Regions from separate parts of the Pseudomonas monsensis genome, predicted to be linked through region 1. Evidence: predicted binding sites of a transcription regulator. Region 1 holds the regulator's gene; each other region holds the start of a gene.
The links. Region 1 encodes sigma-54, which starts transcription at its own class of promoters, with help from an activator protein. Its sites were predicted from a motif close to ANTGGCATNNANNTTGCTNT; they were not measured.
Positions count from the first base shown of each region.

Region 2: HV782_RS10110 (CmpA/NrtA family ABC transporter substrate-binding protein) is a predicted target of sigma-54. The motif match lies at 3,500-3,519, and genes of this name have one in related genera.
Region 3: HV782_RS24850 (pilin) is a predicted target of sigma-54. The motif match lies at 2,340-2,359, and genes of this name have one in related genera.
Region 4: flgB (flagellar basal body rod protein FlgB) is a predicted target of sigma-54. The motif match lies at 2,424-2,443, and genes of this name have one in related genera.

Region 1 is NZ_CP077087.1:1,267,271-1,272,130, forward strand. It holds gene HV782_RS05315 (ZIP family metal transporter) at 1-496, shown strand, start outside; gene HV782_RS05320 (HPr family phosphocarrier protein) at 575-850, opposite strand; gene rapZ (RNase adapter RapZ) at 866-1,723, opposite strand; gene ptsN (PTS IIA-like nitrogen regulatory protein PtsN) at 1,726-2,190, opposite strand; gene hpf (ribosome hibernation-promoting factor, HPF/YfiA family) at 2,203-2,511, opposite strand; gene HV782_RS05340 (RNA polymerase factor sigma-54) at 2,585-4,078, opposite strand; gene lptB (LPS export ABC transporter ATP-binding protein) at 4,263-4,860, opposite strand, start outside.
Region 2 is NZ_CP077087.1:2,290,730-2,295,589, forward strand. It holds gene HV782_RS10100 (nitrate/nitrite transporter) at 1-599, opposite strand, end outside; gene HV782_RS10105 (ANTAR domain-containing response regulator) at 1,580-2,155, opposite strand; gene HV782_RS10110 (CmpA/NrtA family ABC transporter substrate-binding protein) at 2,171-3,382, opposite strand; gene HV782_RS10115 (quinone-dependent dihydroorotate dehydrogenase) at 3,608-4,627, shown strand.
Region 3 is NZ_CP077087.1:5,632,560-5,637,419, forward strand. It holds gene HV782_RS24835 (DUF748 domain-containing protein) at 1-692, shown strand, start outside; gene HV782_RS24840 (DUF2845 domain-containing protein) at 692-988, shown strand; gene HV782_RS24845 (BON domain-containing protein) at 1,197-1,553, opposite strand; gene HV782_RS24850 (pilin) at 1,850-2,293, opposite strand; gene pilB (type IV-A pilus assembly ATPase PilB) at 2,520-4,220, shown strand; gene HV782_RS24860 (type II secretion system F family protein) at 4,223-4,860, shown strand, end outside.
Region 4 is NZ_CP077087.1:4,918,915-4,923,774, forward strand. It holds gene flgE (flagellar hook protein FlgE) at 1-760, opposite strand, end outside; gene flgD (flagellar hook assembly protein FlgD) at 791-1,510, opposite strand; gene flgC (flagellar basal body rod protein FlgC) at 1,526-1,969, opposite strand; gene flgB (flagellar basal body rod protein FlgB) at 1,973-2,383, opposite strand; gene cheR (protein-glutamate O-methyltransferase CheR) at 2,755-3,582, opposite strand; gene HV782_RS21705 (chemotaxis protein CheV) at 3,629-4,561, opposite strand; gene flgA (flagellar basal body P-ring formation chaperone FlgA) at 4,644-4,860, shown strand, end outside.

The DNA of each region.
Region 1 (4,860 bases):
CAAGGTCTCGGGGGCTTCACCGGAAATGTTTGTTGGCACCGTCGAGCATCCGGTGATTGCGCCACGGATCTGGCTGTTCGTGTTCGCCATCATTGCCCATAACATCCCGGAAGGCATGGCGGTCGGCGTTTCCGCCGGCGGCGGCATGCCCGATGCCGACAGCCTGGCGATGGGCATTGCCCTGCAGGATGTGCCGGAAGGTCTGGTGATTGCGCTGGTACTGGCCGGGGCGGGAATGTCACGGGGCAAAGCGTTTTTGATCGGCGCGGCGTCAGGTCTGGTCGAGCCGGTGTTTGCACTGCTCTGTGCGTGGCTGGTCAGCCTGGCGGAGTTGTTATTGCCATTGGGGCTGGCACTGGCGGCGGGGGCGATGTTGCTGGTGGTGACTCACGAAGTAATCCCGGAGTCGCGACGCAATGGTCATGACAAGCTGGCCAGTCTTGGCTTGTTGATCGGCTTCTGTTTGATGATGGTGATGGATACGGCGTTGGGTTGAAGAGATCAAAAGATCGCAGCCTCGGCAGCACCTACAGAGGGATATGCGCGCTGTGGGCTGCGATGGCCTTGGTGGCTTTCAACCACCTTCGTCGAAGTAGTTATTGATCAACGCCACCAGCGCATCCAGCGCTTCCTGTTCCTGATGGCCTTCGGTACTCAGATAGATTTTGGTGCCCTTGCCGGCAGCCAGCATCATCATCGCCATGATGCTTTTGCCATCGACCGTGGTCTCCGGTGTGCGACCCACTCTGATCGTGCAATCGGGATATTGGCCGGCCACGCCAACGAACTTGGCGGACGCGCGGGCATGCAAGCCCAGTTTATTGATGATTTCGATTTCCAGAGCAGGCATCGCGGTGTGAATCCTTTAAGTGAGGTCGCGGTGGCGAACCTGGACGTTCTTCAGGGTTTTCTGCAGGGCCTGACCCAGGCGTTCGGTCAGGTAGACGGAGCGGTGATGCCCGCCGGTGCAGCCAATGGCAATGGTGACGTAGGCGCGGTTACTCGCGGCGAAGCGCGGCAGCCACTTGTGCAGATAGCTGAAGATGTCCTGAAACATCTCCTCGACTTCCGGTTGCGCCGCCAGGTACTCGGCCACGGGTGCGTCCAGCCCGGACTGCGCGCGCAGCTCCGGTTTCCAGTAAGGATTGGGCAGGCAGCGGACGTCGAACACCAGGTCCGCATCCACCGGCATCCCGCGCTTGAAGCCGAATGACTCGACCAGAAAGGCCGTTCCCGGCTCCGGCTGGTTCAGCAGGCGCAACTTGATGGTGTCGCGCAACTGGTAGAGGTTGAGGTTGGTGGTGTTGATTTTCAGGTCGGCCAGATCGGCAATCGGGCCGAGGAGAGCGGTTTCATCACTGATCGCTTCGGCCAATGAACGATTGGCCGTGCTCAAAGGGTGGCGGCGACGGGTTTCCGAAAAACGCTTGAGCAGGGTTTCTTCGTCGGCATCCAGGTACAACACATCGCACTGGATGTGGCGGCTGCGGACTTCTTCAAGCAACTCCGGAAAGCGCGACAGATGGCTGGGCAGGTTGCGCGCATCAATCGACACGGCCACCAGCGGTTGCGCCAGCTCGGTATGAATCAGCGCGCGTTCGGCCAGTTCCGGCAGCAGGCCGGCTGGCAGGTTGTCGATGCAGTAATAGCCGTTGTCCTCAAGGACATCCAGAGCGGTGCTTTTACCCGAGCCGGAGCGGCCGCTGACAATGATCAAGCGCATGATTAGTGACCGTTCTGCTCGCTCAGGACGACCTGATACAAGGCTTCGTTACTCGATGCGCTGCGCAGTTTTTCACGAACTTCCTTGCGATCGAGCATGCTGGCGATCTGGCGCAGTAATTCCAGGTGAGCATCGGTGGCAGCTTCCGGCACCAGCAGGACGAACAGCAGGTCAACCGGAGCGCCGTCGATGGCATCGAAATCGATGGGTGCATCAAGGTGCATCAATGCGCTGATTGGCGCTTCGCAACCCTTGAGGCGGCAATGAGGAATGGCGATGCCGTTACCAAAACCGGTGGAACCGAGTTTTTCACGGGCAATCAACGCCTCGAAGACATCTTGCATCTCCAGATCAGGCACTTCACGGGCGATCAGGTTGGCAATCTGTTCGAGGGCTTTCTTTTTACTGCCGCCCGGCACGTTCACGAGGGAACGGCCGGGGGTCAGGATACTTTCAAGTCGGATCATGGAGTAGGGGGGTTATCGACCGGTAGCGCCCTGGAGCAGGCTCTGGGTCTTTTCCTTATGCTTTTTGAGTTGGCGATCCAGCTTGTCGGTGAGTGAGTCGATCGCAGCATACATATCAGTATCTTCTGCGTTGGCGACCACTTCGCTGCCGGGAATATGCAAGGTGGCTTCGATTTTCTGCTTCAGCTTTTCGACGCACATCGTGACTTGCACGTTGGTGATCTTGTCGAAATGGCGCTCTAATCGTTGAAGTTTCTCATTGATGTAATCGCGCAGAGGTTCGGTCACTTCCAGTTGGTGTCCACTGATGTTGACTTGCATACAGCTTCTCCTTCGTTGCCAGTGCATAAAGCGGCAGGCTGGATAGCCTGCCACTGGAACGCTGTAACGTGGCTTACATCAACCGCTTGCGTTCGCTCGAAGGCGCGATCCCGAGGGATTCGCGGTACTTGGCGACGGTGCGGCGAGCCACCTGAATGCCTTGTGCCTCCAGTAAACCAGCGATCTTGCTGTCACTCAACGGCTTTTTCTGATTTTCCGCGGCAACCAGTTTTTTGATGATCGCGCGGATCGCCGTGGACGAGCATTCGCCGCCTTCGGAGGTGCTGACGTGGCTGGAGAAAAAGTATTTCAGTTCATAAATACCGCGCGGGGTATGCATGAATTTCTGCGTGGTCACCCGGGAAATCGTCGATTCGTGCATGCCTACCGCTTCAGCGATGTCATGCAGGACCAGCGGTTTCATGGCCTCGTCGCCGTACTCCAGAAAGCCGCGCTGATGCTCGACGATCTGCGTGGCAACTTTCATCAGGGTCTCGTTGCGGCTCTGCAGGCTCTTGATGAACCAGCGGGCTTCCTGCAACTGATTGCGCATGAAGGTGTTGTCGGCACTGGTGTCGGCGCGACGGACGAAACCGGCGTACTGCGCGTTGACCCGCAGGCGTGGCACTGATTCCTGGTTCAGTTCGACCAGCCAGCGCTCGTTGTCCTTGCGCACGATGACGTCCGGTACCACGTATTCGGCTTCGGTCGATTCGATCTGTGAACCGGGACGCGGATTGAGGCTTTGCACCAGTTCGATGACCTGGCGCAGCTCGTCTTCCTTGAGCTTCATGCGGCGCATCAACTGGCTGTAATCCCGGCTGCCGAGCAGGTCGATGTAATCGGTGACCAGGCGTTTGGCTTCCGCGAGCCACGGCGTCTTGGCGGGCAACTGGCGCAGTTGCAGCAGCAGGCATTCACCGAGGTTGCGCGCACCGATACCGGCCGGCTCGAATTGCTGGATGCGGTGCAGGACGGCTTCGATTTCGTCCAGTTCGATATCCAGTTCCGGGTCGAATGCCTCGAGAATCTCTTCAAGGGTCTCGTCCAGGTAGCCCTGGTTGTTGATGCAGTCGATCAGCGTCACGGCGATCAGGCGATCGGTGTCGGACATCGGGGCAAGATTGAGTTGCCACAACAGGTGGCTTTGCAGGCTCTCGCCGGCAGAAGTGCGGGTGGTGAAATCCCACTCGTCATCATCGCTGCTGGGCAGGCTGCTGGCGCTGGTCTGGTAGACGTCTTCCCACGCGGTGTCGACCGGCAGCTCGTTGGGGATGCGCTCGTTCCATTCGCCCTCCTCGAGGTTGTCCACCGTCGGGGCGGATTCCTGGTAGGAAGGTTCCTGGATTTCAGTATTGGGCTTGTGTTCGGCGTTGTCGGCCAGCGGGTCGGAGTTGTCGAAGTCGTCGCCTTCTTCCTGGCGTTCGAGCATCGGATTGGATTCCAGGGCCTCCTGGATTTCCTGTTGCAGATCCAGGGTCGACAATTGGAGCAGGCGGATGGCCTGTTGCAGCTGCGGTGTCATCGTCAGCTGCTGGCCCATTCTCAAGACTAGCGATGGTTTCATGGCAGGGGCTTAACACCTTATTCGCCGGCGCTATGCGCCATCCACTACAGGGCGCCGAAGCGCCAAACTTAAGCAAATTATATGCCTGAAACTGAAGTGTTTGCCTAGAGCGCTGTAACAATTAAAACGTATAAAAAACTGCTTCAACGATACAGCGCCCTCGCGAACCACCGGGACGTCGCGCTTACAGGCGGAACTCGTGACCCAGATACACTTCTTTGACCAGATCGTTGGCCAGAATGGTTTCTGCGTCGCCTTCGGCAATCAACTGGCCGTCGTTGACGATGTAAGCGGTTTCGCAGATGTCCAGCGTCTCGCGGACGTTGTGGTCGGTGATCAGTACGCCGATGCCCTTGGCCTTGAGATGGTGGATGATCTGCTTGATGTCGCCGACCGAGATCGGGTCGACACCGGCGAACGGTTCGTCGAGCAGGATGAACTTCGGTGCAGTCGCCAGGGCGCGGGCGATTTCCACCCGGCGGCGTTCACCACCGGACAGGCTCATGCCGAGGTTGTCGCGGATGTGGCTGATGTGGAATTCCTGCAGCAGGCTTTCCAGCTCCTTGCGACGGCCTGCCTTGTCGAGTTCCGGGCGGGTCTCGAGGATGGCCATGATGTTGTCGGCCACCGACAGTTTGCGGAAGATCGACGCTTCTTGCGGCAGATAGCCGATACCGGCCTTGGCACGACCGTGCATCGGCTGGTGGCTGACGTCCAGATCGTCGATCAGTACGCGGCCCTGATCGGCCTGCACCAGGCCGACGATCATGTAGAAGCACGTC
Region 2 (4,860 bases), 1.0 Mb from region 1:
GCCATCGCTTTGGCTTTCGGCCGCTCAGGGGCGTTTTTCGCCAGCCAGGCGAACAGCACCAGTGTCAGTATCAGCGGGATCAAGGCGAAACCGAACACATTGCTCCAGCCAAACGAAGCCGCCAGCACCGGTGCAATCAGCGCGGCGAACACGGTGCCAGAGTTGCCTGCACCGGCAATGCCCATGGCTTTGCCCTGATGCTGCGGCGGATACCATTGCGACGCCAATGGCAGGGCCACAGCGAACGACGCACCGGCCATGCCGAGGAACAGACCCAGCAGCAGGGCCTGTTCGTAACTGTGGATACCGAGTTTCCACGCACCGAACAGTGCGCAGATCACGATGACCTGGCCGATCAGACCGGCAGTTTTCGGTGACAGACGATCAGCCAGCATGCCCATCGCAAAGCGCAGCACCGCCCCGGCCAGAATCGGCGTCGCCACCACAAGACCGCGTTGTTGCGTGGTCAGGTGCAGGTCGGCGGCGATTTGCACCGCCAGCGGCCCGAGCAGGTACCAGACCATGAAACTCAGGTCGAAATACAGGAAGGCCGCGAACAGGGTCGGGGTATGGCCGGATTTCCAGAAGCTTGAATTCATCGCGCACCTCAGCTGAAAAGAGTCTCGATAGGAGTCACAGCAGGTGGGGCGCCACCACGGCCGCACCACCGGCCCCGGGCTGTGGGGCCAAAACGCAAAAAACGCCGCTACCTGTTTCGCCATGAGGGGCAAACGGGTGAGCGACGTCTTTGTCGTGGGTGGGGCAACCGCCGTTGGTTACCTGTGCGTTTTACTTAGCGAGATTTGTGCCAACAGGTGAAAGATCAAAAGCCCCTCACCCTAGCCCTCTCCCGGAGGGAGAGGGGACTGATTGTGGGATGCTCGCGAAGTACGCCGACCTGTGATTTCTGCTGTGAATCCATAATCGACCCGGTCTTTCAGGTCGATGTGTGACGCCAGACACCTCGATCAATCCCCTCTCCCTCCTCCGGAGGGAGAGGGGACTGATTAGGGGATGCTCGCGAAGTACGCCGACCTGTGATTTCTGCTGTGAATTCATAATCGACCCGGTCTTTCAGGTCGATGTGTGACGCCAGACACCTCGATCAATCCCCTCTCCCTCTTCCGGAGGGAGAGGGGACTGATTAGGGGATGCTCGCGAAGTACGCCGACCTGTGATTTCTGCTGTGAATTCATAATCGACCCGGTCTTTCAGGTCGATGTGTGACGCCAGACACCTCGATCAGTCCCCTCTCCCTCTTCCGGAGGGAGAGGGGACTGATTGGGGGATGCTCGCGAAGTGCGCCGACCTGTGATTTCTGCTGTGAATCCATAATCGACTCGGTCTTTCAGGTCGATGTGTGACGCCAGACACCTCGATCAGTCCCCTCTACCTCCTCCGGAGTGAGAGGGGACTGATTGGGGGATGCTCGCGAAGTACGCCGACCTGTGATTTCTGCTGTGAATCCATAATCGACTCGGTATTTCAGGTCGATGTTTGACGTCAGCACACCTCGATCGGTCCCCTCTCCCTCCGGGAGAGGGCTAGGGTGAGGGGCTTTTCAAGCAGCCAGAGCTTTTCAGCCAAGCAACTCACTCATGGCAATGATCTGCTCCGCCACCTGAATCAGCTTCTGCTGCCGGCTCATGGCCTGGCGGCGCATCAGGGTGTAAGCCTCTTCCTCATTGCAATCCTTCATCTTCATCAGCAACCCCTTGGCCAGCTCGATGCGCTTGCGCTCGGCCAGTTGCTGGTCGCGCGCCTGCAGTTGCGCACGCAAGGCCTGATCGCTTTCGAAGCGCGCCATGGCCACATCCAGAATCGGCTGCAAGCGTTGTGCGTGAATGCCTTCGACGATGTAGGCGCTGACCCCGGACCTGATTGCCTGACGCATCACCCCCGGATCATGTTCATCGGTAAACATCACGATCGGCCTGGGCTGGTCGCGGCTGACCAGCACCACTTGTTCCATGACATCGCGGCCGGGTGACTCGGTATCGATCAGGATTACGTCCGGGCGCACCGTTTCGACGCGGGCCGGCAGGTCGATGGTCAGACCGGATTCGTCGATCACCTCGAAACCGGCTTCAGTCAACGCGGCTTTCAGGCGACCGACTTTTTTCGCCGTGTCGTTGATCAGCAGAATGCGCAACATGTTGGCGGTCTCCTGTCAGCGGCGGGCGAGTAGGGGAGCGTCATCGCTCAGGGCGTGCAGCTTGAAGCTGCGGGCGAAACCGGCCGGATCGCTGCCGTCCCAGACCTTGCCGTCGAGCAACTGGCTGCTGCGCATGTCGGTGCCCCACGCGGCGACGCCGACAGCGGTGGCGGCGTCGCGGTAGATATCCAGTTGCTGAACCTGGCGGGCGACGGCGAGGTAATCCGGGTCTTCGCGCAGCAGGCCCCAGCGGCGGAACTGGGTCATGAACCACATACCGTCCGATAGATACGGCAGATTCACCTCGCCGTTGCCGTGAAAACGCAGCGCGTGCGGATCCTGCCAGCGATTGCCGAGGCCGTCGGCATAATCACCGAGAAAACGCGGTTCGATGCACGAAAGCGGAGCGTCCAGATATTCCGGCGCGCTGAGCAATTGTGCGGTGCTGCGGCGGTTTTCCGGACTTTCTTCGATAAAGCGGCTGGCTTCCAGGACCGCCATCACCAGCGCCCGCGCGGTATTGGGGTACTGCTCGACAAATTCACGGGTGCAGCCAAGGATTTTTTCCGGGTGATCGGGCCAGATGCTCTGGCTGGTCGCCATCGTGAAACCGAGATCCTGCTGCACCGCGCTGGCTGCCCACGGTTCGCCGACGCAAAATCCGTCGATGCGCCCGGCCTGCAAGTGCGCAACCATTTGCGGTGGCGGCACCACCACACTGTCGACGTCCTGCAACGGATGAATGCCCTGGCTCGCCAGCCAATAGTAGAGCCACATGGCATGGGTGCCGGTGGGAAACGTCTGGGCGAAGGTCAGTTTTGCGCGGCTTTGGTGCACGTGGCGATCCAGCGCTTCAGGACTGATCACGCCGAGGTTTTGCAGGCCGTGGGAGAGGTTGAGGCTCTGACCGTTCTGGTTCAGGCCCATCAACACCGCCATGTCCGTCGAAGCGACGCCGCCGATGCCCAGATGGACGGCGTAGATCAGGCCGTAAAGGCTATGGGCGGCGTCGAGTTCACCGCTGACCAGTTTGTCGCGCAGATTGGCCCACGACGTCTGGCGCTTGAGGTTGAGGGTCAGGCCATAAGGCTGAGCGAAGCCTTGAGTGGCAGCGACGACGACCGAGGCGCAATCGCTCAGGGCCATGAAACCGAGGTCGATCGCGCTTTTTTCCGGGGCATCACTGCCATTGACCCAGGCCAGCGGCCCGACGGACGAATCATTCATAAAAAGCCACCTTGAAAAAAAACGCCGTCCCGGGCTTTTGCACAGGCAAAAACCGAGGACGACGCCATTGTCCTGAGCCGCACGCCGTCGTTGGCTTGCAGGCTGATACCGGGGAAAGGTGCAAGGCATATGCCACTCGTGGCGATTTGCGCGTGCGCCTCGCGCGCCGGGGTGTTGCCCGGCTATAATCGCCGCCTCTTTTCGCCGCCCGAGTCATCGCCGCCCATGTACACCCTGGCCCGTCAGCTGTTGTTCAAACTTTCCCCGGAAACCTCTCACGATCTGTCGCTGGATCTGATCGGCGCGGGTGGGCGTCTGGGGCTCAACGGCATGCTGTGCAAGAAGCCGGCGCACGTGCCGGTGACGGTCATGGGCCTGGACTTCCCGAACCCGGTGGGTCTGGCGGCCGGTCTGGACAAGAACGGCGCGGCCATCGACGGCTTTGCGCAACTGGGCTTCGGGTTTGTCGAAATCGGCACCGTGACCCCGCGTCCGCAGCCGGGCAACCCGAAACCGCGAATCTTCCGCCTGCCGGAAGCCGAAGCGATCATCAACCGTATGGGCTTCAACAACCTCGGTGTGGATAACCTGCTGGCGCGGGTCGCTGCAGCCAAATACAAGGGCGTGCTGGGGATCAACATCGGCAAGAACTTCGACACCCCGGTCGAGCGCGCGGTGGACGATTACCTGATCTGCCTGGACAAGGTGTATGCCCATGCCAGCTATGTCACGGTCAACGTCAGCTCGCCGAACACTCCGGGCCTGCGCAGCCTGCAGTTCGGTGATTCGCTCAAGCAATTGTTGGCGGATCTGGCGGCGCGTCGCGCCGAGCTGGCCCTGCGACACGGCAAGCATGTGCCGCTGGCGATCAAGATCGCTCCGGACATGACCGATGAAGAGACCGCGCAAGTGGCTCAGGCGCTGATCGAGACCGGTATGGACGCGGTGATCGCCACCAACACCACCCTGAGCCGCGTCGGCGTCGAAGGCATGGAGCACGGTGACGAGGCGGGCGGTCTGTCTGGCGCCCCGGTGCGTGACAAGAGCACCCACACCGTGAAGGTGCTGGCGGCGGAACTGGGTGGCCGGTTGCCGATCATCGCGGCCGGCGGCATTACTGAAGGCAAGCATGCGGCCGAGAAGATTACGGCGGGTGCGAGCCTGGTGCAGATTTATTCGGGCTTCATCTATAAAGGCCCGGCGCTGATCCGCGAATCGGTCGACGCCATCGCCGCCCTGCGTTGATCCAATTGTGGGAGCGAGCTTGCTCGCGAAAGCGGTGTGTCAGTCTCTGTAGATATTGACTGAATAGACGCTTTCGCGAGCAAGCTCGCTCCCACCGGTGTGTGCAGCACAAATAATGTGACAGGCATAAAAAAGGGCTCCTCGAAGGAGCCCCTGGGCCGTAGCCCGCCGTCCGGGAAGGACGTGCATGGTAAGTCGCTAGAAATTCAGATTGTCGTGTTGCAGTCAGTGCC
Region 3 (4,860 bases), 2.1 Mb from region 1:
ACCTGAACAATCCACAGTTCAGCGTGATGCCGATTGTCTGGCAGACCTTGCGCAACCTGATTGTCAAAGCCGCTGCGGCGCCGTTCAAGATGATTGGCGGGCTGATCAGCGGTGGCAGTTCCGAAGACCTCGGCACCGTGTCCTTCGCGCCGGGCTCCAGTGAACTGAGCAAGGATGCCGAAGCTGCACTGGACAAGTTGGCCAAGGCGCTCAAGGAACGCCCGGCCCTGCGCCTGGAAATCGAAGGCACCGCCGCCAAAAGCAGCGACGGCCCGCTGCTTGCCGAGCAACGGCTGGAACGCGAATACCAGTACAACTACTACAAGATGCTCCAGCGCCGCGGCGACAAGGTGCCGGCTCAGGCGTCGCTCCTGCAAGTACCGGACGACGAGAAAGGTCCGTTGCTCGAAGGCATCTACCGCACGCGTCTGAAAACCCAGCCGCCCGCCGAATGGAAGGATCTGGGCAAGGAAGAACGCACGGCGAAGATGCGTGCAGGCTTGATCACGTTCTGGGGCGCAAGTGATGTACTGCTGCGTCAACTAGGCCAGGACCGCGCCAGCAGTATCAAGGATTACCTCGTCGACAAAGGCCAACTGGCGGACGACCGCGTTTACTTCATCGACGCCAACCTGGGCGAAGCCGAAAGCGATGGCCGGGTCGTGACGCAAATGCACCTGGATGCCGAATGATGAACATCAAGTGGCTACCCGCTTTGCTACTGACGTTCACTGTGGGCCATGCCTTGGCGTCCGACACTTTACGCTGCGGCAGCCAGCTGGTCAGCCTCGGCGACCGCGCCAGCGAAGTGCTGCAGAAGTGTGGCGAGCCGATCAGCCGCGATGCCCTCGGCTACAAGCGCAGCGCCAATCGCCGCGAAGAGTTTCAGGTCGAGGAATGGACCTACGGCCCGAGCAACGGCATGTACCAGTACCTGCGCTTTGAAGGCAATCGCCTGCGGCAGATCAACAGCAAGCGCGGTAACTGAGCCGCACCGATTGCCCTTGCAGGAGTGAGCCTGCTCACGCCTACAGCTGTTTTGTGGTGCTCCTGAAATAGAACAGGCCCCGACACAAGTGCCGGGGCCCGCAATGGTCACATCCGTGTGACCGTTCGCATGAACTCTAAAGTTGCGGCAGACGTATTACTCGGCCCGTCTGTCGCGCCTTCTCCCGGTCCAGGCGAGAAGTCATGCCTTACTCGGCTTTCAGGCCGTCAGCGGAAACCGCTTTGACGCCTTTGATTTTTTTGGTGATCGCTACAGCGGTAGCTTTCTGAGATTCAGTTACAGCTACAGTCGACGACAGCGATACAACACCTTTGTTGGTTTCGACTTTGATGTCAGTACCAGGGATGCCTTTTTCGGTTACCAGGTCGCTTTTGACTTTGGTAGTGATCCAGGTATCGGAAGTAGCTTCTTTAGCCTTGGTCATCTCACCAGCGGCCAGCGTCATTGGAGCCTGGGTCGACTGGGTGGTTTGTGCAAATGCGCCGGAGGCCATGGTCAGGGTCAGCGCGGTAGCAGCAGCGGCAGTGATAGCGAACTTCTTCATACGAGTAACTCCTGTTTTTCTGGAAAGTCTGCTGGTTGTCTTGTCAGCAGGGTTACTCAGGTAGTTGCGAACGTTGTGCCAACTTTTGACAATGATAAAAAATCATAAAAATCAATAAGTTAAGAATTATGTAAATTTCCGGATTCATGCAATTTGCATGACTCGACGTAAAGTCGCATGCAAGTTGCGGTTTTTTGAAAAGTTCCTAAGACGCTGAAATTATTGAAACTTTTATTTGGGGAAAGGCAATGAAAATGCCCCGCAAAGCGGGGCATTTTATTCGACGAAGGCCTGTATCAAGCCCCGCTGCCCGGGCAACCTTTAGGCGCGTAATCGGGGTTGACGGTAGAGGCACAACTCCAGACCCCGGCCGTAGTCCCTGTCGCAGCGCCCGTGCGGGTCAGGGTGATGGTTTTGCCCAACACAGGGCCCGGCGCATTGGCCAATGTGCAAACAATGGTGCCGGCCCCGGATGACGCCGTGCCCGACACACTCACCGTGCCGCAATTGGTCGTGGTGTACGTCGCAGCGCCAGTGACCAAGGTACTGGTCGGGTCAGTCCCCTGATTGATGGTGTCCTCGAAAGGCACCTTCAGCGCACTGATTTCCGCCAGCCCCGCCGTCACCTTCGACCGCGCCTGATACTTGGTGTACTGCGGCAAGGCGATGGTCGCCAGAATCCCGATGATCGCTACCACGATCAGCAACTCGATCAGAGTGAAACCTTGTTGTTTTTTCATAGACACGCTCCATGCATGAGTCGAATTCTCATGATCTGCAAGGGACGGAGCATAGGCCATGCCAATGCCTGCAAAGCCCCGTTCATTCGACGCGAAGCGCCTGCAACGCCATTTCCTACAGCCTGCAACCGCACTATCTGACACTTTTTGTCACCTGCGCCGGCCGTGTTTGGCGCTGTCACTTGACTAGGCTATAAGTCATGAACGGCAAGCGTGCGGAATCCCCATGAATGACATCGCTCTGAGCGGTCTGGCCAAGCAACTGGTGCAGGCGCAACTGTTGACGGAAACAAGCGCCCAGCAAGCCTGGCAACAGGCCCAGCGCAATCGCCTGTCGCTGGTCAGTTATCTGGTACAGAACAAACTGGTGAAAAGCTCACAGGTGGCCGAGATCGCTTCCGAGCATTTCGGCATGGCGTTCCTCGACCTCAATTGCCTCGACAAGGAAACCCAGCCCAAAGGGCTGGTCAGCGAAAAACTGGTACGCCAGCACCACGCCCTGCCGCTGTGGCGGCGTGGCAACAAACTGTTCGTGGGCATTTCCGACCCGAGCAATCATCAAGCGATCAACGATATCCAGTTCAGCACCGGGTTAAGCACCGAAGCGATTCTGGTCGAGGAAGACAAGCTCACCGATGCCATCGAAAAATTCTTCGACACCCATGCCAGTGGCCTGGAAGACATGGCCGATGTCGATCTCGACGGCCTCGATGTCGAGTCCATCGACGACAGCAAGCAGGACGCCATCGGCGGGCTCGACGCCGACGATGCGCCGGTGGTGCGCTTCGTTCACAAGATGTTGCTCGATGCGATCAAGAGTGGCTCTTCCGACCTGCACTTCGAGCCCTACGAAAAGAACTACCGGGTGCGGGTGCGCACCGACGGCATTCTGCGCGAGGTGGCCAAGCCACCGATTCAACTGGCCGGGCGCATCGCCGCACGCCTGAAAGTCATGGCCAGTCTCGACATCTCGGAGCGGCGCAAACCTCAGGACGGGCGGATCAAGATGCGCCTGTCGAAGAGCAAGTCGATTGATTTCCGGGTCAACACCCTGCCGACCCTGTGGGGCGAAAAAGTGGTGATCCGGATCCTCGACCCGTCCAGCGCGCAGATCGGCATAGATGCACTGGGTTACGAGCCAGCGCAGAAAGAGCTGTACATGGCGGCGCTCAAGCAACCACAGGGCATGATCCTGGTAACAGGCCCGACCGGGTCAGGAAAAACCGTGTCGCTGTATACCGGCCTGAATATTCTCAATACCGTCGACATCAATATTTCCACTGCTGAAGACCCGGTGGAGATCAACATGGAAGGTATCAACCAGGTCAACGTCAATCCCAGACAAGGCCTGGATTTTGCCCAGGCCCTGCGCTCGTTTCTGCGTCAGGACCCGGACGTGATCATGGTCGGTGAGATCCGCGATCTGGAAACCGCCGAGATCGCCATCAAGGCAGCGCAGACCGGTCACCTGGTGCTCTCGACCCTGCACACCAACAGCGCTGCAGAAACCCTGACGCGCCTGCACAACATGGGCATTCCCGGTTTCAACATCGCCACCTCGGTCAGCCTGATCATTGCCCAGCGCCTGGCGCGCAAATTGTGCAGTCATTGCAAGAAGCCGATCGAGATCCCCCGCGAAACCCTGATCAAGGAAGGGTTCCCACCGGAACAGATCGGCAGTTTCACGATCTATGAGCCGGTCGGTTGCGATCACTGCAACGGCGGTTACAAGGGACGCGTGGGGATTTATGAAGTGGTGAAAAACACCCCCGAGCTGCAACGGCTGATCATGGCCGAAGGCAACTCGCTGGAAATCGACACCCAGATGCGCCGCGACGGCTTCGACAACCTGCGCACGTCGGGCCTGCGCAAGGCCATGCAAGGCATCACCAGCCTTGAAGAAATCAACCGGGTCACCAAGGACTGAACATGGCGGTCAAGGCAGCAAAAATAAGCGTCTACGCCTGGGAAGGCACGGACCGTAAAGGCACCAAGGTCACCGGTGAACTGAGCGGGCAAAACCCGGCACTGATCAAGGCGCAATTGCGCAAGCAAGGCATCAACCCCGGCAAGGTACGCAAGAAGTCCGCCTCGCTGTTGAGCTTCGGCAAACGCATCAAGGCTCAGGACATCGCCCTGTTCACCCGGCAGATGGCAACGATGATGAAGGCCGGCGTGCCGCTGCTGCAGTCGTTCGACATCATTGGCGAAGGCTTCGAAAACCCGGCCATGCGCAAACTGGTGGATGAGGTCAAACAGGAGGTCGCGGCCGGCAACAGCTTCGCCACGTCCCTGCGCAAGAAGCCGAAATATTTCGACGAGCTGTATTGCAACCTGGTGGATGCCGGCGAGCAGTCCGGCGCACTCGATACGTTGCTCGATCGCGTCGCCACCTATAAGGAAAAAAGCGAAAGCCTCAAGGCCAAGATCAAGAAGGCCATGACCTATCCGACCGCCGTGGTACTGGTAGCGGCCGTCGTGACCGGGATCCTGCTGGTGAAAGTAGTGCCGCAATTCCAGTCGGTGTTCTCCGGGTTCGGTGCCGAACTGCCGGCCTTCACGCTGAT
Region 4 (4,860 bases), 2.8 Mb from region 1:
CAGCACCTGCCGTCACGGTATTGATGGTGCCGTCAGAGTTGAAGGTGATGTTGTGGGTCAGCGGCGTCAGGGTGTTGTTGGCCGGGTCCGATGGCGTACGACCATCCATGTAGGTGTAAACGCTCCAGGCATTGGTACCCGTTTTCACGTAGTACTGATCCATGCGGTGCTCGTTACCCTGAGTGTCAAAGACCGGCGTGGAAATCAGCTTGTTATAGCTGTTCAGATCGGTGGGACTGAACGGCGCCACGGTAGGTTTGACGTCCTCCGAGTTCAGGTTCATGGTCTGGTCGATCTTGGTGGTCGCGTTCGGCTTGAGGGACGAGGTGTCGATCTTCAGGTCGGTCAGCACACCGGTCATGATCTTGCCGTTGGCATCGACGCCATAACCCTGCAGACGGTTGCCGTTGTTGTCGACCACGTAGTTTTCAGCATCGGTCTTGAACGCACCGGCACGGGTGTAGCTCAGGGAACCGTTGTCGCTGAGGATGAAGAAACCGTTGCCCTGGATGCCCATGTCCAGCACGTTGCCGGTGTTGTTCACGTCACCCTGGCCAAACTGCTGGGAAACGTTGGCCAGACGCACGCCGTTACCGACGGTCTTGCTGCCGGTGCCCAGGCGGGTGGCCGAGTACACGTCTTCGAATTCTGCACGGGACGCCTTGAAACCGGTGGTGGCCACGTTGGCGATGTTGTTGCCGGTGACGTCCAGTTGCTTGTTGGCAGCATAGAGACCGCTAAGGCCGATATTGAAAGACATATTCCACTCCTTTGTGCCGGTTAGTCGGCTCTATATACCAATGGTTTGTACTTTGGACAGCGCGACGCTGCCCAGGCCCGCCAGGTTCAGCATCAACTCACCGCCGGTCTGGCTGATGGTCACGCTGTTGACGGTGGCCGGCAGATACGTGATCAGCGAGGTGGCCTTGCCGTCGTAAGTGGCGCTGGCAGTGAACGTGTAAGTGCCCGCGGCCGCGACCGCACCGGACGCGTCCTTGCCGTCCCAGATGAAACTGGCGTTGCCGGCCTTCTGGGTGCCCATGTCGATGGTGCGCACGACTTTGCCGTCGGTATCCTTGATGGTGACCGAGACAGCGCCGGACGCCGGAACCACCACAGAGCCATTGAAGCTCTTGCTGGTGTCGACCACGGCCTTGTCGGTCTGAGCGATGACCGAGCGACCGACCAGCGACGACGCCTGCAGGGCCTGCGAGGAGTTGTAGTTGCCGGCGATGCCACTGACGGTGGTGTTCAGCGTGGTGATGCCTTCCAGGCTGCTGAACTGCGCCAGTTGCGCGACGAACTCGCTGTTGTCCTGCGGATCGAGCGGGTTCTGGTTTTTCAGCTGGGTGACCAGCAGTTGCAGAAACGCATCTTTGCCCAGGGCCTGCTTGCCGGTGGCACTATTGGTGGCTGCAGCCAGGCCGCCGGTGGTCGTCCCGGTCTTGACCGAAGAATTGGACAGGACGTCCTTGATATTCACGCCGCTGGTGGAATCGGAAACACTCATGGCAGTCGCCCCTTATTACTGACCGAGGGTCAGTACCTTCTGCATCATGGTTTTGGCGGTGTTCATCATTTCGGCGTTGGTCTGGAACGAACGGCTCGCGGAAATCATGTCAGCCATTTCTTCCACCACGTTGACGTTCGGGTAGTAGACGTAGCCCTTGGCGTCGGCGGCCGGATGGTTCGGCTCGTAACGCGCTTCGAGGTTGCTCTGGTCTTCGACCACACCAAGCACCTGCACGCCTTGACCGGCAGCGTCCTGACTCTGGAACAGCGAGTTGCTGCCGCTGTTCTGGCCGCCCTGGAACATGGTGGCGAACACCGGGTGACGGGCGCGGTAGGTCTGGTCGATGCTCGACGAAACGGTTTCGGCGTTGGCGATGTTCGAGGCCACGGTGTTCAGACGCGTGGTTTGTGCGCTCATGCCGCTGCCGGCAATGTTGAAAACGCTGGACAGGGACATGGATTACTCTCCGCGCAGGGCTGACACCAGCCCTTTGAATTTGCTGTTGAGCAGGGTGAAGCTGGCCTGGAAGCCGACCGCGTTTTCCGCGTAGTTCGACTGCTCCAGTTGAGCGTCCACGGTGTTCTGGTCGATCGAAGGCTGCATCGGTGTGCGATACATCAGCGATTCGTCGCCATTGCCCAGACCTTCGGCCTCGATGTGACGGCTGTTGGTCATGTTCAGGGCAAACGTGCCACCGCGTTTGGTTTTCTCGGTCTGTGCTTCGAGCACTTTGGAGAAGTCCAGATCCCGCGCCTTGTAGTTCGGGGTGTCGGCGTTGGCGATGTTGTTGGCCAACACTTCGGCACGCTGGGCGCGGAAGCCCAATGCTTGTTCGTGAATGCCGAGCGCTTTGTCGAAGCTGATGCTCATGTCGGGAACCTTCAGGTGACCGGTTTTTCGTACCTGAGCTTTAGCAAGGGCCGTGCCAAACAGAAGAACCCCCGTAAACCGGGGCCTGGCGGGGGATCGGCAATGCGGCAATGCCAGAAAAGCGGCAACCGGTTTCCGCCGGATGCCGCTTTTCTGCCGCTTGCCCTCCCTTCTCACCCACCAATGTCCTCTGGAGGAGTGAGCCTGCTCGCGATAGCGGTGTGCAGGCGCCGATGATGTTGGATGTGCTACCGCTATCGCGAGCAGGCTCACTCCTACAGGGGGTTTGGGGTGAATTGAGACTGAATGCCAGGCACAAAAAAACGGGAGGCCTTTTAGGGCCTCCCGTTTTTTTGTGTTGCTGCAGCCAATCACTTCGCCTGGTAAATGATCCCCGGGCTGCACTGGACCATCTGGTAATGATCCGGCAAACCGTTCAACGCTTCGGAAGCGCCAAGGAACAGATACCCGCCCGGTTTCAGCGTGCTGTGAATGCGCAACAGGATGTCTTTCTTCACCTCGGCGGAGAAGTAGATCAGCACGTTGCGGCAGAACACGATGTCGAACTTGCCCAGACTGGCGTAGCTGTCGAGCAGGTTGAACGAACGGAATTCCACCCGGTTCTTGATCGGCGCCTTGATCACCCAGCGCCCCGGCCCTTTCGGGTCGAAGTAACGCTGCAGACGGTCGGCGGACAAGCCGCGACCAATCGCCAGGCTGTCGTACTCGCCGGTCTTGCAGTTGGTCAGCATGCTGCCGGACAAATCCGTGGCAACGATCTGCACGCCCATCTTCAACTGGCCGAGGTTGCTGCGCTCGAACTCGTCGATCGACATCGACAGCGAATACGGTTCCTGACCCGACGAGCACGCCGCCGACCAGATCCGCAGACGCTGGTTGGGGCTGGCCTTGATCGCCTCGGGCAGCACCTTGTTCTTCAAGACTTCAAACGGATAGGTGTCACGAAACCACAGGGTTTCGTTGGTCGTCATGGCATCGACCACCTGCTCGCGCAAACCGCTGCGCGGCTGGGTCTGGATGCGCTGAACCAGCTCACCCAGGGATTTGATGCCTTGCTGCTCCATCAGTTTGTTGAGACGGCTCGAGACCAGGTACTGCTTGTTTTCACCGAGCAAAATGCCACAGGCTTTTTCCAGGAAGACCCGGAACTGTTCGAAATCCAAATTACCCGTAGACAATGATGCCGCCTCTTAAATCGTGTTGACCGCCAGGGGCAAAGCGCCCCTAGCTGATATCTGCTGCTTTGATCCGGTCGACTACCCGGGATGCCAGGTCATCAGGACGGAATTTGGCCAGGAAGTCATCGGCACCGACTTTCTTGACCATCGCCTGATTGAATACCCCCGACAACGAAGTATGCAGGATGATATGAAGCTTTTGCATGCGTGGATCGCTGCGGATTTCCGCCGTCAGGGTGTACCCGTCCATCTCCGGCATCTCGATGTCGGAAATCATCATCAGGAACTCTTCTTCCGGCTTCTTGCCCTCGTCGACCAGCTTGCGCAGGTAGTCCAGCGCCTGCTTGCCATCGTTCAGCGCCACCACTTCGACGCCGACCGTCTGCAGGCATCGCGTGACCTGCTTGCGCGCCACCGACGAGTCATCGACCGTCAGCACTCGCAGCGACAACGCCTTGCTCTGGGTTTCGACGTCGACCACACCCACCGAAATCGCTTCCGGCGTCGGCGCCACTTCCGCCAGCACTTTCTCGACGTCGATGATTTCGACTAACTGATTGTCCACTCGAGTCACAGCGGTCAGGTAGTGATCGCGACCCGTGCCCTTGGGTGGCGGATGGATCTCTTCCCAGTTCATGTTGACGATGCGCTCCACCGAGCGAACCAGGAAACCCTGGGTCTTGGTGTTGTACTCCGTAATGATCACGAACGGACTGTTCTTGTCTTTCAACGCCCCGGAACCGGTCGCCATTGCCAGATCGAGGATCGGAATGGTTGCCCCCCGGATATTCGCCACCCCGCACACGACAGGACTGGACTTGGGCATCAACGTCAGCGACGGGCATTGCAGCACTTCCCGCACCTTGAACACGTTGATTCCGTAGAGCTGATGACCGTCGAGACGGAACAACAACAGCTCCAGGCGATTCTGCCCTACCAGTTGCGTGCGCTGGTTTACCGAATCCATTACACCAGCCATGCCCAGACTCCTACACCAACGCCAAGTGTTGTTGCGACGCACATTCATTGCTAAACGGCACGGCGCTTGCTTTTTAACTCGTATGAACGCTCAAACGACATTTTTCCGACGCCTGACATCTTCCCTTCGCAGAGGGCTTTGCGCGGTGTCCGCCGTTTGCTTCTTTTTCGCTGGCAGCCCTGCCATTGCTGATGCGGTTACCTTGCCTGACATGCTTATCGGCGTCACTCAGGGCTTTCTTGAGTTCACCGTAGAAGACTATCTGGCTACCAGTCAAACGGAAGGCCGCTACGAAATCG